Regions from separate parts of the Metapseudomonas cellulosilytica genome, predicted to be linked through region 2. Evidence: predicted binding sites of a transcription regulator. Region 2 holds the regulator's gene; each other region holds the start of a gene.
The links. The regulator sigma-54, encoded in region 2, starts transcription at its own class of promoters, with help from an activator protein. The targets are predictions, from matches to a motif close to ANTGGCATNNANNTTGCTNT.
Positions count from the first base shown of each region.

Region 1: a site for sigma-54 is predicted at 3,235-3,254, ahead of ACFW0H_RS15135 (pilin). Genes of this name have one in related genera too.
Region 3: a site for sigma-54 is predicted at 3,239-3,258, ahead of ACFW0H_RS10645 (CmpA/NrtA family ABC transporter substrate-binding protein). Genes of this name have one in related genera too.

Region 1 covers NZ_JBHZGN010000010.1:209,713-214,737, forward strand. The annotation lists gene ACFW0H_RS15115 (universal stress protein) at 2-928, shown strand; gene ACFW0H_RS15120 (hypothetical protein) at 1,366-1,593, shown strand; tRNA gene ACFW0H_RS15125 (tRNA-Thr) at 1,679-1,754, opposite strand; gene ACFW0H_RS15130 (pilin) at 1,956-2,375, opposite strand; gene ACFW0H_RS15135 (pilin) at 2,770-3,189, opposite strand; gene pilB (type IV-A pilus assembly ATPase PilB) at 3,440-5,025, shown strand, end outside.
Region 2 covers NZ_JBHZGN010000010.1:51,902-56,926, forward strand. The annotation lists gene lptC (LPS export ABC transporter periplasmic protein LptC) at 1-454, shown strand, start outside; gene lptA (lipopolysaccharide transport periplasmic protein LptA) at 441-977, shown strand; gene lptB (LPS export ABC transporter ATP-binding protein) at 977-1,702, shown strand; gene ACFW0H_RS14400 (RNA polymerase factor sigma-54) at 1,850-3,346, shown strand; gene hpf (ribosome hibernation-promoting factor, HPF/YfiA family) at 3,431-3,739, shown strand; gene ptsN (PTS IIA-like nitrogen regulatory protein PtsN) at 3,750-4,214, shown strand; gene rapZ (RNase adapter RapZ) at 4,224-5,025, shown strand, end outside.
Region 3 covers NZ_JBHZGN010000006.1:303,731-308,755, forward strand. The annotation lists gene alaC (alanine transaminase) at 1-1,097, opposite strand, end outside; gene ACFW0H_RS10640 (ANTAR domain-containing response regulator) at 1,309-1,887, opposite strand; gene ACFW0H_RS10645 (CmpA/NrtA family ABC transporter substrate-binding protein) at 1,908-3,122, opposite strand; gene ACFW0H_RS10650 (YgdI/YgdR family lipoprotein) at 3,315-3,524, opposite strand; partial or broken gene ACFW0H_RS10655 (bifunctional aconitate hydratase 2/2-methylisocitrate dehydratase) at 3,756-5,025, opposite strand, start outside.

The sequences.
Region 1 (5,025 bases), 160 kb from region 2:
CATGCATACCATCCGAAACACCCTGGTGGTCGTGGATCCACAGCAGCCTGAGGCCCTGGTCCTGAACCGGGCCAGAATGATCGCCAGCGCCACCCAGTCGCACTTGCATCTCCTGGTTTGCGACAAGCACCCCAACCTTTCGCCGCACCTCGAAGACCTGGGAGAAACGCTGGAAAAGGAGGGTTTCAGCGTCAGCGCCGAGCAGGCCTGGCACCATAGCCCGCACCAGACCATCATCGCCGTGCAGCAGGCGCAGGGCTGCGGGCTGGTGATCAAGCAGCACCTGCCCGATAACCCCATCATGAAAGCCATCCTCACCCCGGAGGACTGGAAGTTGCTGCGCTATTGCCCCAGCCCGGTGCTGATCGTGAAAACCGTCAGGCCCTGGAGCGACGGCACCATTCTCGCCGCCGTCGACGTGGGCAACAGCGATATCGAACACCGCGTGCTGCACGCCGGCATCGTCAGCCACGGCCACGACATCGCCAAGCTGGCCGGCAGTACCCTGCACATGCTGAGCGCCCACCCCTATCCCATGTTCTCGGCGCCGGATCCCGTGTTCCAACGCAAGGAAAGCATCCAGGATTTCTACCGCGCGCAATGCAGGACACTGCAAAAGGAGTTCGGCATCGACGACGACCGCCTGCATATCGAAGAAGGCGCGGCCGATATCCTCATTCCGCAAATGGCCCACACACTCAATGCCGCGCTGACGGTGATCGGCAACGTGGCCCGCACCGGGCTGACCGGCGCCTTGATCGGCAACACCGCCGAGATGGTGCTCGACACGCTGGAGAGCGATGTCCTGGTACTCAAACCGGACGACATCATCACCCACTTGGAAGAACTGGCGGCCCCGGCACAAGGCGCCCAGGAGCAGGCCACGCTGACGTCCTGGCCTTACAACCACCATAACCATCGGCTTTAGGTTGTCCGGTCTGCGGCTCGTTGGTCGTGGCCGTGTGGCGCTGCTGAGCCTCTGATTCCCGCCTTGCCGAGCCGCGGGGCGTTGCCATGCGCCCCGGGTGAGGCTATGGTGCCGCCGTCCTGGCAAATTCCAGGACCGGGCGTCGCGGCCCGAAATGCAAAAGGCGCACAAGCGCCGACCATCCGATTGCTGGCGCTTTTTTGTGTCGGCAACGTCGTGTCATGGCGGCTGTGCGCGGGAGACCGAAAGGTCTGCCGGGTTCCTTTTGCCCCGGTCCGCGAACCCGTGCACAGCTGCCACCCCAATCGTTTCGCGGCGATTCGCGGCAGTTCCCAAGCAAAAGGAGCTTCGACTATGCACACCCGCACATCAGCAAGGAATGCACACCCCTGGGTAGCGACTATCGCCAAGGGTCAGAGAGTCGCAGGAGGTGGGCTATGAACAGCTTCGCCCGCATTGCCGACCACCAAGGCGACCGCATCATGACCGCCGGCTACGCCCTCGGCACCATAGCCGACTTGCTGGGCTGCGACGGCCTCGAACACCACCTGAGCGACCGGGACCTGAAAGGCCTGCACCACGCTATCAAGGCCATCTCGGAACTGATGAAGTGCTCGGCGATGGAGCTGTATAGCGTTGCCGACAAAATTGACAGGCAAGACTGAAAGGCGCATCGCCGAGGCACCAAGCCATGGCCCGCCCCACGAAAAACAAAAAGCCCCGCTGATGCGGGGCTTTCTGTCTGGATCATGGTGCCGGTAAGAGGAATCGAACCCCCGACCTTCTCATTACGAATGAGCTGCTCTACCGACTGAGCTACACCGGCGCGGCGCTCAAGATAAACGCTGCGGGCGCAGTTGAAAAGCGCCCAAATGTGAAAAACGTCGACTTGGGATTCAGCGCAAACGGATGGCCATTCACTGCGGCCAACAGGCAGGCATAGAAACGCGAAAGCCCCGCCGCGAGGGACAGGGCTTTCGAGACAATCTGGTGATGGGTTTCGCTTCGCTCACCCCATCCTACACGCTTAGTCTTTACAAACCTTAGCAGCCAAACAGGTGCCGGACTGAGTCCACGTTACTTGCGTTGCACCAGCCGCCAATGACGGAGTATTGATGTAGGTGTAGCCGCCCGCAGGAGCCCCAGCTGTGGCAGTAACAGCTGCAGTGGTTCCCGTAATAGCTAGAGCGGTAGTCGCTTCTTTAGAGTTCACAAGCGTAGTAATGCCGACTTCTGCGATGGTGTCACAGGCAGTTGCATCGCCTGCGTTTTCGGTCAGACACACGGAAATAGCAGTTTCAGCAGAGGCTGCAGCTGACACAATGTCTTGAAACTTAGATTTAGTCACATAGTCCTGATATGCCGGAATCGCGACAGCAGCCAAAATACCGATAATCGCAACCACAATCATCAATTCGATCAAGGTAAAGCCTTTTTGCACCTTCATGGAGTTCTCCTAAAGTAAAAATAAAGGTCTAGCGACCTGGTTTAAGCCTAAGCAGATAGCATGCCAAATCTATCAAGCACACTACTCATGCACCTCCAGCCTGACCAGACCACAGAGCTCCATCCAGAATCAGCAATTAGTGACATTTTTTGGCTCTATCTTGCTTCACGCAAGATAGAGCCCATCCACGCAAACGCAGGACAAATCAACCGCACGGTGGCTAATCCTCCGCATCTCCCCCTCTCCACAAAGCATAACGCCCCGCAGAGGCGGGGCGTTATGGGAAGAGGTATCAGCGGCGACGAGACAGTATCGCGGTGAACGGTGGCAGCCCCTTTGGGAACCCAACCCTACGGTCCGTCATACGATCATTTCCGAGCGACCCGGATTTAACTTATTGCTTACAAACCTTAGCAGCCAAACAGGTGCCGCTCTGAGTCCACACTACCTGGGTTGCACCAGCCGCCAAAGACGGAGTATTGATGTAGGTGTAGCCGCCCGCAGGAGCTCCAGCTGTGGCAGTAACAGCTGCAGTGGTTCCCGTAACAGCTAGAGCGGTAGTCGCTTCTTTAGAGTTCACAAGCGTAGTAATGCCGAGTTCTGCGATGGTGTCACAGGCAGTTGCATCGCCTGCGTTTTCAGTCAGACACACGGAAATAGCAGTCTCAACAGAGGCTGCAGCAGACACAATGTCTTGAAACTTAGACTTAGTCACATAGTCCTGATATGCCGGAATCGCGACAGCAGCCAAAATACCGATAATCGCAACCACGATCATCAATTCGATAAGGGTGAAACCTTTTTGAGCCTTCATTTTTTTCTCCATCTGCTGAGGGTCAAACAACCTGACAACGCCATCAGTGCACAGTACGTGCCACATGCAGCACCCGTCGAAAGGGCAGCCAAAAACGGCGTACCGGGGCCGTTCCTATAGCGAGCAGGAGTAACTGAAAGCACCATAAACCGCAAATACTGTCCTTTTTTGTCACCCTCGGCTCAGGCATTTGGCTGCCAAGATCATCTACGTTATAAGGCAGAGTCAAACTCACAGACCGACGCCTGCCATGACAGAGACTGCCCCCACCCTTTCAGGCCTCGCCAAACAGCTTGTCCTGACCAACCTGCTGGACGAGCGGAGCGCCCTTCAGGCCCACACCCAGGCGCAGCGCAACAAGATCCCGCTGATCACTTACCTGGTGCAGAACAAGCTGGTGAAAAGCCGCGATCTGGCGGAAATGGCAGCAGAGCAGTTCGGTGTCGCCTTTCTCGATCTTTCCGGCGTCGACAGCGAATCCCAGCCCAAGGATCTGGTCAGCGAAAAGCTGATTCGCCAACACCGCGCGCTGCCCCTCTGGCGACGTGGCAACAAGCTATTTGTAGGCATTTCCGACCCCACCAATCACCAGGCGGTCACCGATATCCAGTTCAGTACTGGGCTGAATACCGAGGCCATCCTGGTCGAGGATGACAAGCTAGGCGACGCCATCGAGAAGTTCTTCGACTCCGCCACCAGCGGCATGGAGGACCTTGGGGATGTCGACTTGGATGGCGTTGACGTCGAAGCGGTCGATGATGACAAGAAGGACAACCCTGGCGGCGTGGATGCCGATGACGCTCCGGTAGTGCGCTTCGTCAACAAGATGCTGCTGGATGCCATTCGCGGCGGCTCTTCAGACCTGCACTTTGAGCCGTATGAGCGCTCCTACCGGGTGCGTTTCCGTACCGACGGCATGCTGCATGAGGTGGCCAAGCCCCCAATCCAGTTGGCCAGCCGTATTGCCGCCCGCCTGAAGGTGATGGCTGCGCTGGATATTTCCGAACGGCGCAAGCCCCAGGATGGCCGGATCAAGATGAAGATCTCCAAGGCCAAGTCCATCGACTTTCGCGTCAATACCCTGCCCACCCTCTGGGGCGAGAAGATCGTGATGCGGATCCTCGATCCCACCAGCGCCCAGATGGGCATCGATGCCCTGGGCTACGAGGAAGAACAGAAGGAACTCTATCTCGCCGCCCTGAAGCAGCCCCAGGGCATGATCCTGGTGACCGGCCCCACTGGATCCGGCAAGACTGTATCCCTCTATACCGGCATCAATATCCTCAATACTGTGGATATCAATATCTCCACGGCAGAAGATCCGGTGGAGATCAACCTGGAAGGGGTGAACCAGGTTAACGTCAATCCCAGACAGGGCATGGATTTCGCCCAGGCCTTGCGCGCCTTCCTGCGCCAGGACCCGGATGTGATCATGGTGGGTGAGATCCGCGATCTGGAAACCGCCGAGATCGCCATCAAGGCGGCCCAGACCGGCCATATGGTGCTGTCCACCCTGCACACCAACAGCGCCGCGGAGACCCTGACCCGCATGCGCAATATGGGTGTGCCGGCTTTCAATATCGCCACCTCGGTGAACCTGATCATCGCCCAACGCCTGGCACGCAAATTGTGTATCCATTGCAAGAAGGAACTGGAGATCCCCCGGGAAACCCTGCTCAAGGAGGGTTTCCCGGAGTCCAGCATCGGCAGCTTCAAGCTCTATGGCCCAGTGGGCTGCGACAACTGCAACCAGGGCTACAAGGGCCGAGTTGGTATTTATGAAGTGGTTAAAGTCACGCCGGCTATGCAGCAGCTTATTATGGAGGAGGCCAACTC
Region 2 (5,025 bases):
TAATGACAACGCCATCGACTTCTACGTCGAGAACGGCAAGAGCACCCAGTTCCAGGCTGACGGCAAGCTGCACTACGAAATGACCGCGACGCGCCTCGAACATATCAAGGCCAGCGATGTCACAATGCTGACCAATCCCGACCTGCTGCTGCATCGCGGCACGGCCTATCCCTGGCACGTGCAGAGCGAGCGCGGCGAAGTCGGCCCCGAAGGCAAGCAGGTTGAACTGATCGACAAGGTCAGGGTGGCCCGCACCGACGCCAAGGGTCGACCCACCATCCTGACCACCAGCCGCCTGACCGTGTTCCCCGACCAGGAATATGCGCAGACCCAGCAAGCCGTTAGAATCGAGGCGGCCAATGGGGTGACTACGGCGAATGGAATGAAAGCGTACTTGAATGACAGCAGGATGCTCCTGCAGTCCAACGTAAGAGGCCAGCATGAGGTTCGTTAATACCCTCCCCCTGTTGCTCAGCCTGGGCGTCGCACTCGGAAGTGCCGCTGCCTGGGCACTGCCTTCTGACCGCGATCAGCCGATTCGCGTGCAGGCCGACAGCGCCGAGCTCGATGACAAGCAAGGTGTCGCGGTCTACCGCGGCAATGTGGTGATCACCCAGGGCACCCTGAAGATCACCGGTGACACCGTCACCATCACCCAGGACGCCAACGGCGACGTCGAGGTCTTCACCTCGGTGGGCAAGCCCGCCTACTACGAGCAGAAGCCGGCCGTGGACAAGGAAATCGTCAAGGCCTATGGCCTGACCATCCAGTACTTCGCCGCCAACGAGCGCATCATCCTGCTCGACCAGGCCAAGGTGGTCCAGGAGGGCAATACCTTCGAAGGCGAGAAGATCGTCTATGACACCCAGCGCCAGATCGTCAACGCGGGCCGCGCCACCGGCGCCAATGTCAGCACCCCGCGACCGCGGATCGACATGGTGATCCAGCCGAAGAAGAAAGAGCAGAAAGCACAGTAATGGCGACTCTCAAAGCCCAGCACCTGGCCAAGAGCTACAAGAGCCGCCAGGTGGTCCGCGACGTCAGCCTGTCCATCGACAGCGGTCAGATCGTCGGCCTCCTCGGCCCCAACGGCGCGGGCAAGACCACCTGCTTCTACATGATCGTCGGCCTGGTGAAGGCTGACCAGGGCCGCGTCCTGATCGACCAGCAGGATGTTACCCACCAGCCCATGCACGGCCGCGCCCGCGCCGGCATCGGCTATCTGCCGCAGGAAGCCTCGATCTTCCGCAAGCTCAGCGTGGCGGACAACATCATGGCGATTCTCGAGACCCGCAAGGACCTCGACCGCGCCGGACGCCGCAAGGAGCTGGAAAGCCTGCTGCAGGAATTCCACATCAGCCACATCCGCGACAGCCTCGGCATGAGCCTGTCGGGCGGCGAGCGCCGCCGCGTGGAAATCGCCCGCGCGCTGGCCACTGCCCCCAAGTTCATCCTGCTGGACGAACCCTTCGCCGGCGTGGACCCGATCTCCGTGGGCGACATCAAGCAGATCATCCACCACCTCAAGGCGAAGGGCATCGGCGTGCTGATCACCGACCACAACGTCCGCGAAACCCTGGATATCTGCGAGACCGCCTACATTGTCAGTGAAGGCCAACTGATCGCCGAAGGTGATGCGCAAGCCATCCTGGCCAACCAGCTGGTGAAGGACGTCTACCTGGGCCACGAGTTCCGCCTGTAACCGCAGGCGAATTGGCCTGCTGGACGACTTGCGATAACTAGGAAAATCCTTCAAGGTCAGGCATATAATTTGCTTCTGGTGGCGCTCAACGCGCCCTGTAGTGGATGGCGCGCGAGCGCCGGCGAATAAGGTGCTAAGCCCTCTGCCATGAAACCATCGCTAGTCCTCAAGATGGGCCAGCAGCTGACGATGACCCCGCAGCTGCAACAGGCCATCCGCCTACTCCAACTCTCCACCCTGGACCTCCAGCAGGAGATCCAGGAGGCGCTGGAATCCAATCCCATGCTGGAACGGCAGGAGGATGGAGACGACTTCGACACCTCCGACCCCATGGCCGAAGGCGACCAGATGCCCAACTCCGGCAGCCAGGAAGCGAGCTTCCAGGAGTCCAGTGTCGCGACCAATGCCGAAGCCCTCGAAGATGGCGAATGGCATGAACGCATCCCCAGCGAGCTGCCCGTCGACACGGCCTGGGAAGACGTCTACCAGACCAGCGCCAGCAGCCTGCCGAGCAACGATGACGACGAGTGGGACTTCACCTCGCGCACTTCGGTGGGCGAAAGCCTGCAGAGTCACCTGCTCTGGCAGCTCAACCTGGCGCCCATGTCCGATACCGACCGGCTGATCGCGGTCACCCTGGTCGACTGCATCAACAACGACGGCTACCTCGAGGAGTCCCTCGCCGAGATCACCGAATCCTTCGACCCTGAGCTCGGCATCGAGCTGGATGAAGTCGAGGTGGTGCTGCATCGCATTCAGCAATTCGAGCCCGCCGGCGTCGGCGCCCGCGACCTGCGCGAATGCCTCGTCCTGCAACTTCGCCAGCTGCCGCCGAACACCCCCTGGCTGAGCGAGGCCCAGCGCCTGGCTGGCGACTACCTCGACCTGCTCGGCAGCCGCGACTACAGCCAGCTGATGCGGCGCATGAAGGTGAAGGAAGACGAACTGCGCCAGATCATCGAACTGATTCAGGCGCTCAACCCGCGCCCCGGCTCGCAGATCGAAGCCAGCGAGCCCGAGTACGTGGTGCCGGACGTCATAGTGCGCAAGCACAATGAACGCTGGCTGGTGGAGCTGAACCAGGAGGCTGTGCCGCGCCTGCGGGTCAATCCGCACTATGCCGGGTTCGTCCGCCGCGCCGACTCCAGCGCCGACAATACCTTCATGCGCAACCAGCTCCAGGAAGCGCGCTGGTTCATCAAGAGCCTGCAAAGCCGCAATGAAACCCTGATGAAAGTCGCCACCCAGATCGTCGAGCACCAGCGCGGCTTCCTGGAATACGGCGACGAGGCGATGAAGCCCCTGGTGCTGCACGACATCGCCGAAGCCGTGGGCATGCACGAGTCCACCATCTCGCGTGTGACCACGCAGAAATACATGCACACCCCCCGCGGCATCTACGAGCTGAAGTACTTCTTCTCCAGCCACGTCAGCACCTCGGAAGGCGGCGAATGCTCGTCTACCGCGATCCGCGCCATCATCAAGAAACTGGTCGCAGCGGAAAATCCGAAAAAGCCGTTGAGTGACAGCAAGATCGCTGGTTTACTGGAGGCACAGGGCATTCAAGTGGCCCGTCGCACAGTAGCCAAGTACCGCGAGTCCCTTGGGATAGCGCCTTCCAGCGAACGGAAGCGACTGATGTGACGCGGAAATTGACCCACGCCAAAGTGTTCCGGTGGCAGGCCCGTTAGCCTGTCTCTTCTACACGGGCAATAAGGAGAAAGCGGTATGCAAGTCAACATCAGTGGACATCAACTGGATGTGACCGACGCCCTGCGCAACTACGTTGTCGAGAAGTTCGACCGTCTGGAGCGCCACTTCGACCGAATCACCAACGTGCAGGTGATAATGAACGTCGAAAAACTCAAACAGAAAATCGAAGCCACTTTGCACATCGCCGGCGGCGAAGTCGTTGCCAACGCGGAACATGAAGACATGTACGCGGCCATCGACCTGCTCACCGACAAGCTCGATCGCCAGTTGATCAAGCACAAGGAAAAGCAGCTTAACCGCCAGCAGGGTGCTACCGCCCGCTGACCCCTCCCCTATGATTCGACTCGAGCAAATCCTGACCCCCGGCCGTTCCCTGGTGAACGTGCCGGGAGGCAGCAAGAAACGTGTTCTGGAACAGATCGCCAAGCTGGTCGCCCGCGACCTTCCCGACCTTGATAACCAGGATATCTTCGAGAGCCTGGTTTCCCGGGAAAAGCTCGGGTCCACCGGTTTCGGCAACGGCATCGCCATTCCCCACTGTCGTCTAACCGGTTGCACGGCGCCTATCAGCGCCGTGCTCCGCCTCGACGCCCCTATCGATTTCGACGCCATCGATGGCGCGCCCGTGGACCTGCTGCTCGTTCTGCTGGTCCCGGAAGCCGCCACCGACGAGCACCTTGAACTGCTCCGCCAGATCGCCAGCATGCTCGACCGCAGCGACGTGCGTGAGCGCCTGCGGCAGGCTCCGGACAGTACCAGCCTGTACCAGGTAGTCGTGGACGTTCAGAGCGGACACTAGGGCCTCGCCATGCGCCTGATTATCGTCAGCGGCCGTTCCGGGTCGGGCAAGAGTACCGCCCTCAACGTTCTTGAGGACCACGGCTTCTACTGTATCGACAACCTGCCCGCCGGCCTGCTGCCAGAACTGGCCGAGCGCGCCCTCCTGCACACGGAGCTGATGGAGCCCAAGGTCGCCGTGTCGATCGACGCGCGCAACCTGCCGAGCCAGCTGCAACGCTTTCCTGAACTGCTGGCAGAAGCTCGCAGCCGCCATATCAAGTGCGACGTGCTCTACCTCGACGCCGATCACGACACCCTGCTCAAGCGCTTCTCAGAGACGCGTCGACGCCACCCGCTGACCAACGACAACCGCTCCCTCGCCGAAGCCATCAAGGACGAAGAAGCGTTGCTGGCGCCGATCGCCGATCTCGCCGACCTGAAGATCGACACCACGCATCTCAACCTGTATCAGCTGCGCGACAGTATCAAGCTGCGCCTGCTGAACCAGCCGGAGCCCGGCACGGCCTTCCTGGTCGAGTCTTTCGGTTTCAAGCGCGGGATGCCGGTGGATGCCGACCTGGTGTTCGACGTGCGCTGCCTGCCCAACCCTTACTGGAAGCCGGAACTGCGCGACCATTCGGGCCTGGAGCAAGCGGTCGCCGATTACCTGGCCGCGCAACCCGACGTCGAGGAGATGTACCAGGATATCCTCAGCTACCTGAACAAGTGGCTGCCGCGCTTTGCCGCAAGCAATCGGGCGTACGTTACCATCGCTATCGGCTGCACCGGCGGCCATCACCGCTCGGTCTATATCGCCGAGCGCCTGGGAG
Region 3 (5,025 bases), on a different contig from region 2:
TCGCCGAATCCCAGGCCCGGCGATACGCAGACCTTGGCCTCGGCCAGCAGTTTCTTGGCGAATTCCAGGGAACCCATGGCGGCGTAGGGCTCGGGAATCTTCGCCCAGACGTACATCGAGGCCTTGGGGTTCTCCACCATCCAGCCGATCTCGTGGAGCCCCTTCACCAGCACGTTGCGGCGCTGGCGATACTGCTCGGCGATATCGCGCACGCACTGCTGGTCGCCCTCCAGGGCGGCGATGGCCGCTACCTGCAGCGGAGTGAAGGTGCCGTAGTCGTGATAGCTCTTGATGCGCGCCAGGGCGCTGACCAGTTCCTGGTTGCCGACCATGAAGCCGATCCGCCAGCCCGCCATGTTGTAGCTCTTGGACAGGGTGAAGAACTCCACCGCGATGTCCTTCGCTCCGGGCACCTGCATGATCGAGGGCGCTTTCCAACCGTCGTAGACGATGTCGGCGTAGGCCAGGTCGTGCACCACCAGCACGTCGTACTGCTTGGCCAGGGCGACCACCCGCTCGAAGAAGTCCAGTTCCACGCATTGCGCGGTGGGGTTGGACGGGAAGCCGATGATCATCATCTTCGGCTTCGGAATGGATTCGCGGATGGCCCGTTCCAGTTCGGCGAAGAAGTCCACGCCGGGCACCAGGGGGACCGAGCGCACCTGGGCCCCGGCGATCACGGCACCGTAGATGTGGATCGGGTAGCTGGGGTTGGGCACCAGTACCGTGTCGCCATGGTCGAGGGTGGCGAGCATCAGGTGTGCCAGGCCTTCCTTGGAGCCGATGGTGACGATGGCTTCGGTTTCAGGATCGATCTCCACGTCGTAGCGGTCCTTGTACCAGCGCGAGATGGCCCTGCGCAGGCGCGGAATGCCGCGGGAGGTGGAGTATCCGTGGGTGTCTTCACGCTGGGCGACCTGCACGAGCTTTTCCACGATATGCGGCGGGGTGGCGCCGTCGGGGTTGCCCATGGACAGATCGATGATGTCCTCGCCGCGACGGCGTGCCGCCATCTTGAGTTCGGCAGTGATATTGAAGACGTAGGGGGGGAGACGATCGATGCGCGCAAAGCGGCGCGCTGAACGCTGGTCAGCCATGCTTTCCTCGGATACGTAAGCGCCCGGAACCGTCCGAGCGACGTCGGCCACTGCGGTGGCCTGGCGGCGAAGATAAGGGCTTGGCAGGGCCTTTGTCGAGGGGAGTTTCTTGAAGTTTGCCGCGCCGTTGGTGGCGCGGCGTCGAACGGGCGCCGCCAGCTCGTGAAAGCCCGGTTCGCGAGCAGAGCTCTATCCGGCCAGGGGGTGGTCCTCAGTGTCCCAGCATGTCGTGCATGGCGATGATCTGTTCGGCCACCTGGATCAGTTTCTGCTGCCGGCTCATCGCCTGGCGGCGCATCAAGGTGTAGGCCTCCTCCTCGTTGCAATTCTTCATTTTCATCAGCAGTCCCTTGGCCAGCTCGATGCGCTTGCGTTCAGCCAACTGCTGGTCGCGGGCCGAGAGCTGGGCGCGCAGCGCCTGGTCGCTTTCGAAGCGGGCCATGGCGACGTCGAGGATGGGTTGCAGGCGGTCGACCTGGATGCCTTCGACGATGTAGGCGCTGACGCCGGCCTGGATGGCCTGGCGCATGACCTTGGGGTCGTGCTCGTCGGTGAACATCACGATGGGGCGGGGCTGGTCGCGGGTCACCATCACCACCTGCTCCATTACGTCCCGGCCCGGGGATTCGGTATCGATCAGCACCACGTCCGGGCGTATCGCCTCTACCCGGGCTGGCAGGTCGATCGTCAGCCCGGATTCGTCGATCACTTCGAATCCGGCTTCCACCAGGGCGGCCTTGAGTCGACCGACTTTCTTGGCGGTGTCATTGATCAGCAGGATACGCAGCATGGTGGCGTCTTCCCTGGTGGCTATGGGGCGATGGCCCGGACACTGCCGGCCAGCGAGTGGATCGGGAAGCTGCGTGCGTAGCCCGCCGGGTCGCTGCCGTCCCAGGTGCGGCCGTCGATCAGGGTGGCGCTGCGCATCAGGTCCGGCACCTGGATTCCAAGGGATTCGGCGGCCTGGCAGTAGATGTCCAGGCGCTGCACGCGCCGGGCCACGTCCAGGTAGTCCGGGTCGTCCCGCAACAGGCCCCAGCGACGGAACTGGGTCATGAACCAGATGCCGTCGGACAGGTAGGGCATGTTCACCTGGCCGTCTTCGAAGAAGCGCAGCGGGTGCTCGTCCTGCCAGGCATTGCCGAGGCCGTCCTGGTAGTGACCGAGGAAGCGCCCCTCCACGGCCGAAAGTGGTACGTCCACGTAGTCGCTGCCGCTGATCAGTTGGGCGGTGCTATGGCGATTCTCCTCGCTGGCGTCGATGAAGCGGCTGGCCTCCAGCACGGCCATGGTCAGCGCACGGGCGGTGTTGGGGTACTGCTCGGCGAACTCCCGGGTTACGGCGAGCACCTTTTCCGGATGGTCTGGCCAGATCATCTGGCTGGTGGCCAGGGTGAAGCCCTGACCTTGGTCTACCGCCAGGGCGCCCCAGGGGCCGCCGGCACAGAAGCCGTCGATGCGCGCCGCCTTGAGGTGGGTGACCATCTGCGCGGGCGGCACCACCACCGTGTCGACGTCTCGCAGCGGATGGATGCCCTGGGCCGCGAGCCAGTAGTTCAGCCACATGGCATGGGTGCCGGTGGGAAAGGTCTGGGCGAAGGTCAGGCGTGCACCGCCTTGGCGCACGTGGCGGGCCAGTGCCTCGGAACTGGTCACGCCGATGCGCTTGAGTGGTTCGGAGAGGTTGATCGCCTGTCCGTTCTGGCACAGGCCCATGAGGATGGACATCGCGGCAGCCGGTCCGCCGATGCCCAGTTCGATGCCATAGACCTGGCCGTAGAGGGCCTGTGCAGCGTCCAGTTCGCCGGAGAGCAGCTTGTCGCGCAAGGTGGCCCAGGAGGATTGGCGCTGGAGGTTCAGGGTCAAGCCATAGGGTTGGGCGAAGCCCTGGGTGGCGGCGACTATCAGGGACGCCGAGTCGGTCAGGGGCATGAGGCCCAGATTGAGCATGCACTTCTCCGGTGCATCGCTGCCCGCTAACCAGGCCAGGTTGTCCGCGCGCGTGGTGTCCTGCGTGTCCGTCATCTTGGTTGCCACCTGTCAGCAAAATGGCGCCGATCCGGAGCAGCCGGGGCTCGCCGGTATCGACGCCATCGTCATCCACCCGCTCCGCCGTTGGAGTGAGTATCGTCGAGGCGGATCAAGCAAGCGTTATGCCAGGAGCCGAAAAAAACGAGCCCCGCCGGGGCGGGGCAAGGGTTCGAGGTCGGAGCCACCTCAACGTTCGATGATCTGCTTCACCTGGCTTTGCGGGATCTGTTGGACGCGACCTTCGTCGTCCTCGAACTTGAGCATGCCGGTGTCCTTGTCGAGCCTGGGCTTCTCGTCGGAAGTGATGAGCTGGCCGTCCGTCGTGGCGATCAGGTACTCGCTGGAGCAGCCGGCCAAGCCAAGGGTGCAGAGGAGGATGAGAAACCAGGCTTTCATGGCGGCGCTCCCCGTGGTGGCAGCTGATACCTGCAACATAGCTGCTGGCGGGGGAGCTGCAAGGTGGACAGGGTGACCCTCTGTCGAAAGTGTGTGCCGCTTGGCGGAGGCGGGCTGCCACTGCGCATGGCTGGCAATTCGCAGGGGGTGTCGACCCGTCGGTGTGCACGACAAAAAGAAGAAGCCCCGCACGGGGCGGGGCTTCTGCGTCACCAGGATCGCGGTGCAGGCTTAGGCCTGGACCACCGGGATCTTGGCGTTGGCCGCGGCTTCCTTGTACTCGGCGATCTGGTCGAAGGACAGGTAGCGGTAGATATCGGCAGCCATGCTGTCGATGTTCTTCGCGTATTCCATGTACTCGGCCACGGTCGGCAGTTTGCCCAGGATCGAGGCAACGGCCGCCAGCTCGGCGGAGGCCAGGTAGACGTTGGTGGCGTCGCCCAGACGGTTGGGGAAGTTACGGGTGGAGGTGGAGACCACGGTGGCGCCAGTCTGTACGCGGGCCTGGTTGCCCATGCACAGCGAGCAACCCGGCATTTCCATGCGCGCGCCGGCCTTGCCGTAGATGCCGTAGTAGCCTTCCTCGGTCAGCTGGTGCTGGTCCATCTTGGTCGGCGGCGCCAGCCACAGACGGGTCGGAATGCCGCCCTTGACCTTGTCCAGCAGCTTACCGGCCGCGCGGAAGTGACCGATGTTGGTCATGCAGGAGCCGATGAACACCTCGTCGATCTTGTCGCCGGCCACGGTGGACAGCAGGCGGGCATCGTCCGGGTCGTTCGGTGCGCAGAGCACAGGCTCTTTCACGTCGGCCAGGTCGATCTCGATGACGGCGGCGTATTCGGCGTCAGCGTCGCCTTCCAGCAGTTGCGGGTTGGCCAGCCAGGCTTCCATGGCCTGGGCGCGGCGTTCCATGGTGCGGGCGTCGCCGTAGCCTTCGCCGATCATCCAGCGCAGCAGGGTGATGTTGGACTTCAGGTACTCGGCAATCGCTTCTTCCGGCAGCTTGATGGAGCAACCGGCCGCGGAACGCTCGGCCGAGGCGTCGGACAGCTCGAAAGCTTGCTCGACGGTCAGGTCGTTGAGGCCTTCGATCTCGAGGATGCGGCCGGAGAAGATGTTCTTCTTGCCCTTCTTCTCGACGGTCAACAGGCCCGCTTGGATGGCGTAGTAGGGAATGGCATGCACCAGGTCACGCAGGGTGATCCCGGGCTGCATCTTGCCCTTGAAGCGCACCAGCACGGATTCCGGCATGTCCAGCGGCATCACGCCGGTGGCGGCGGCGAAGGCCACCAGGCCGGAGCCGGCCGGGAAGGAGATACCGATCGGGAAGCGGGTGTGGGAGTCACCGCCGGTGCCGACGGTGTCCGGCAGCAGCATGCGGTTCAGCCAGCTGTGGATGATGCCGTCGCCCGGACGCAGGGACACGCCGCCACGGGTGCGGATGAAATCCGGCAGGGTGTGGTGGGTGTTGACGTCGATGGGCTTCGGATAGGCGGCGGTG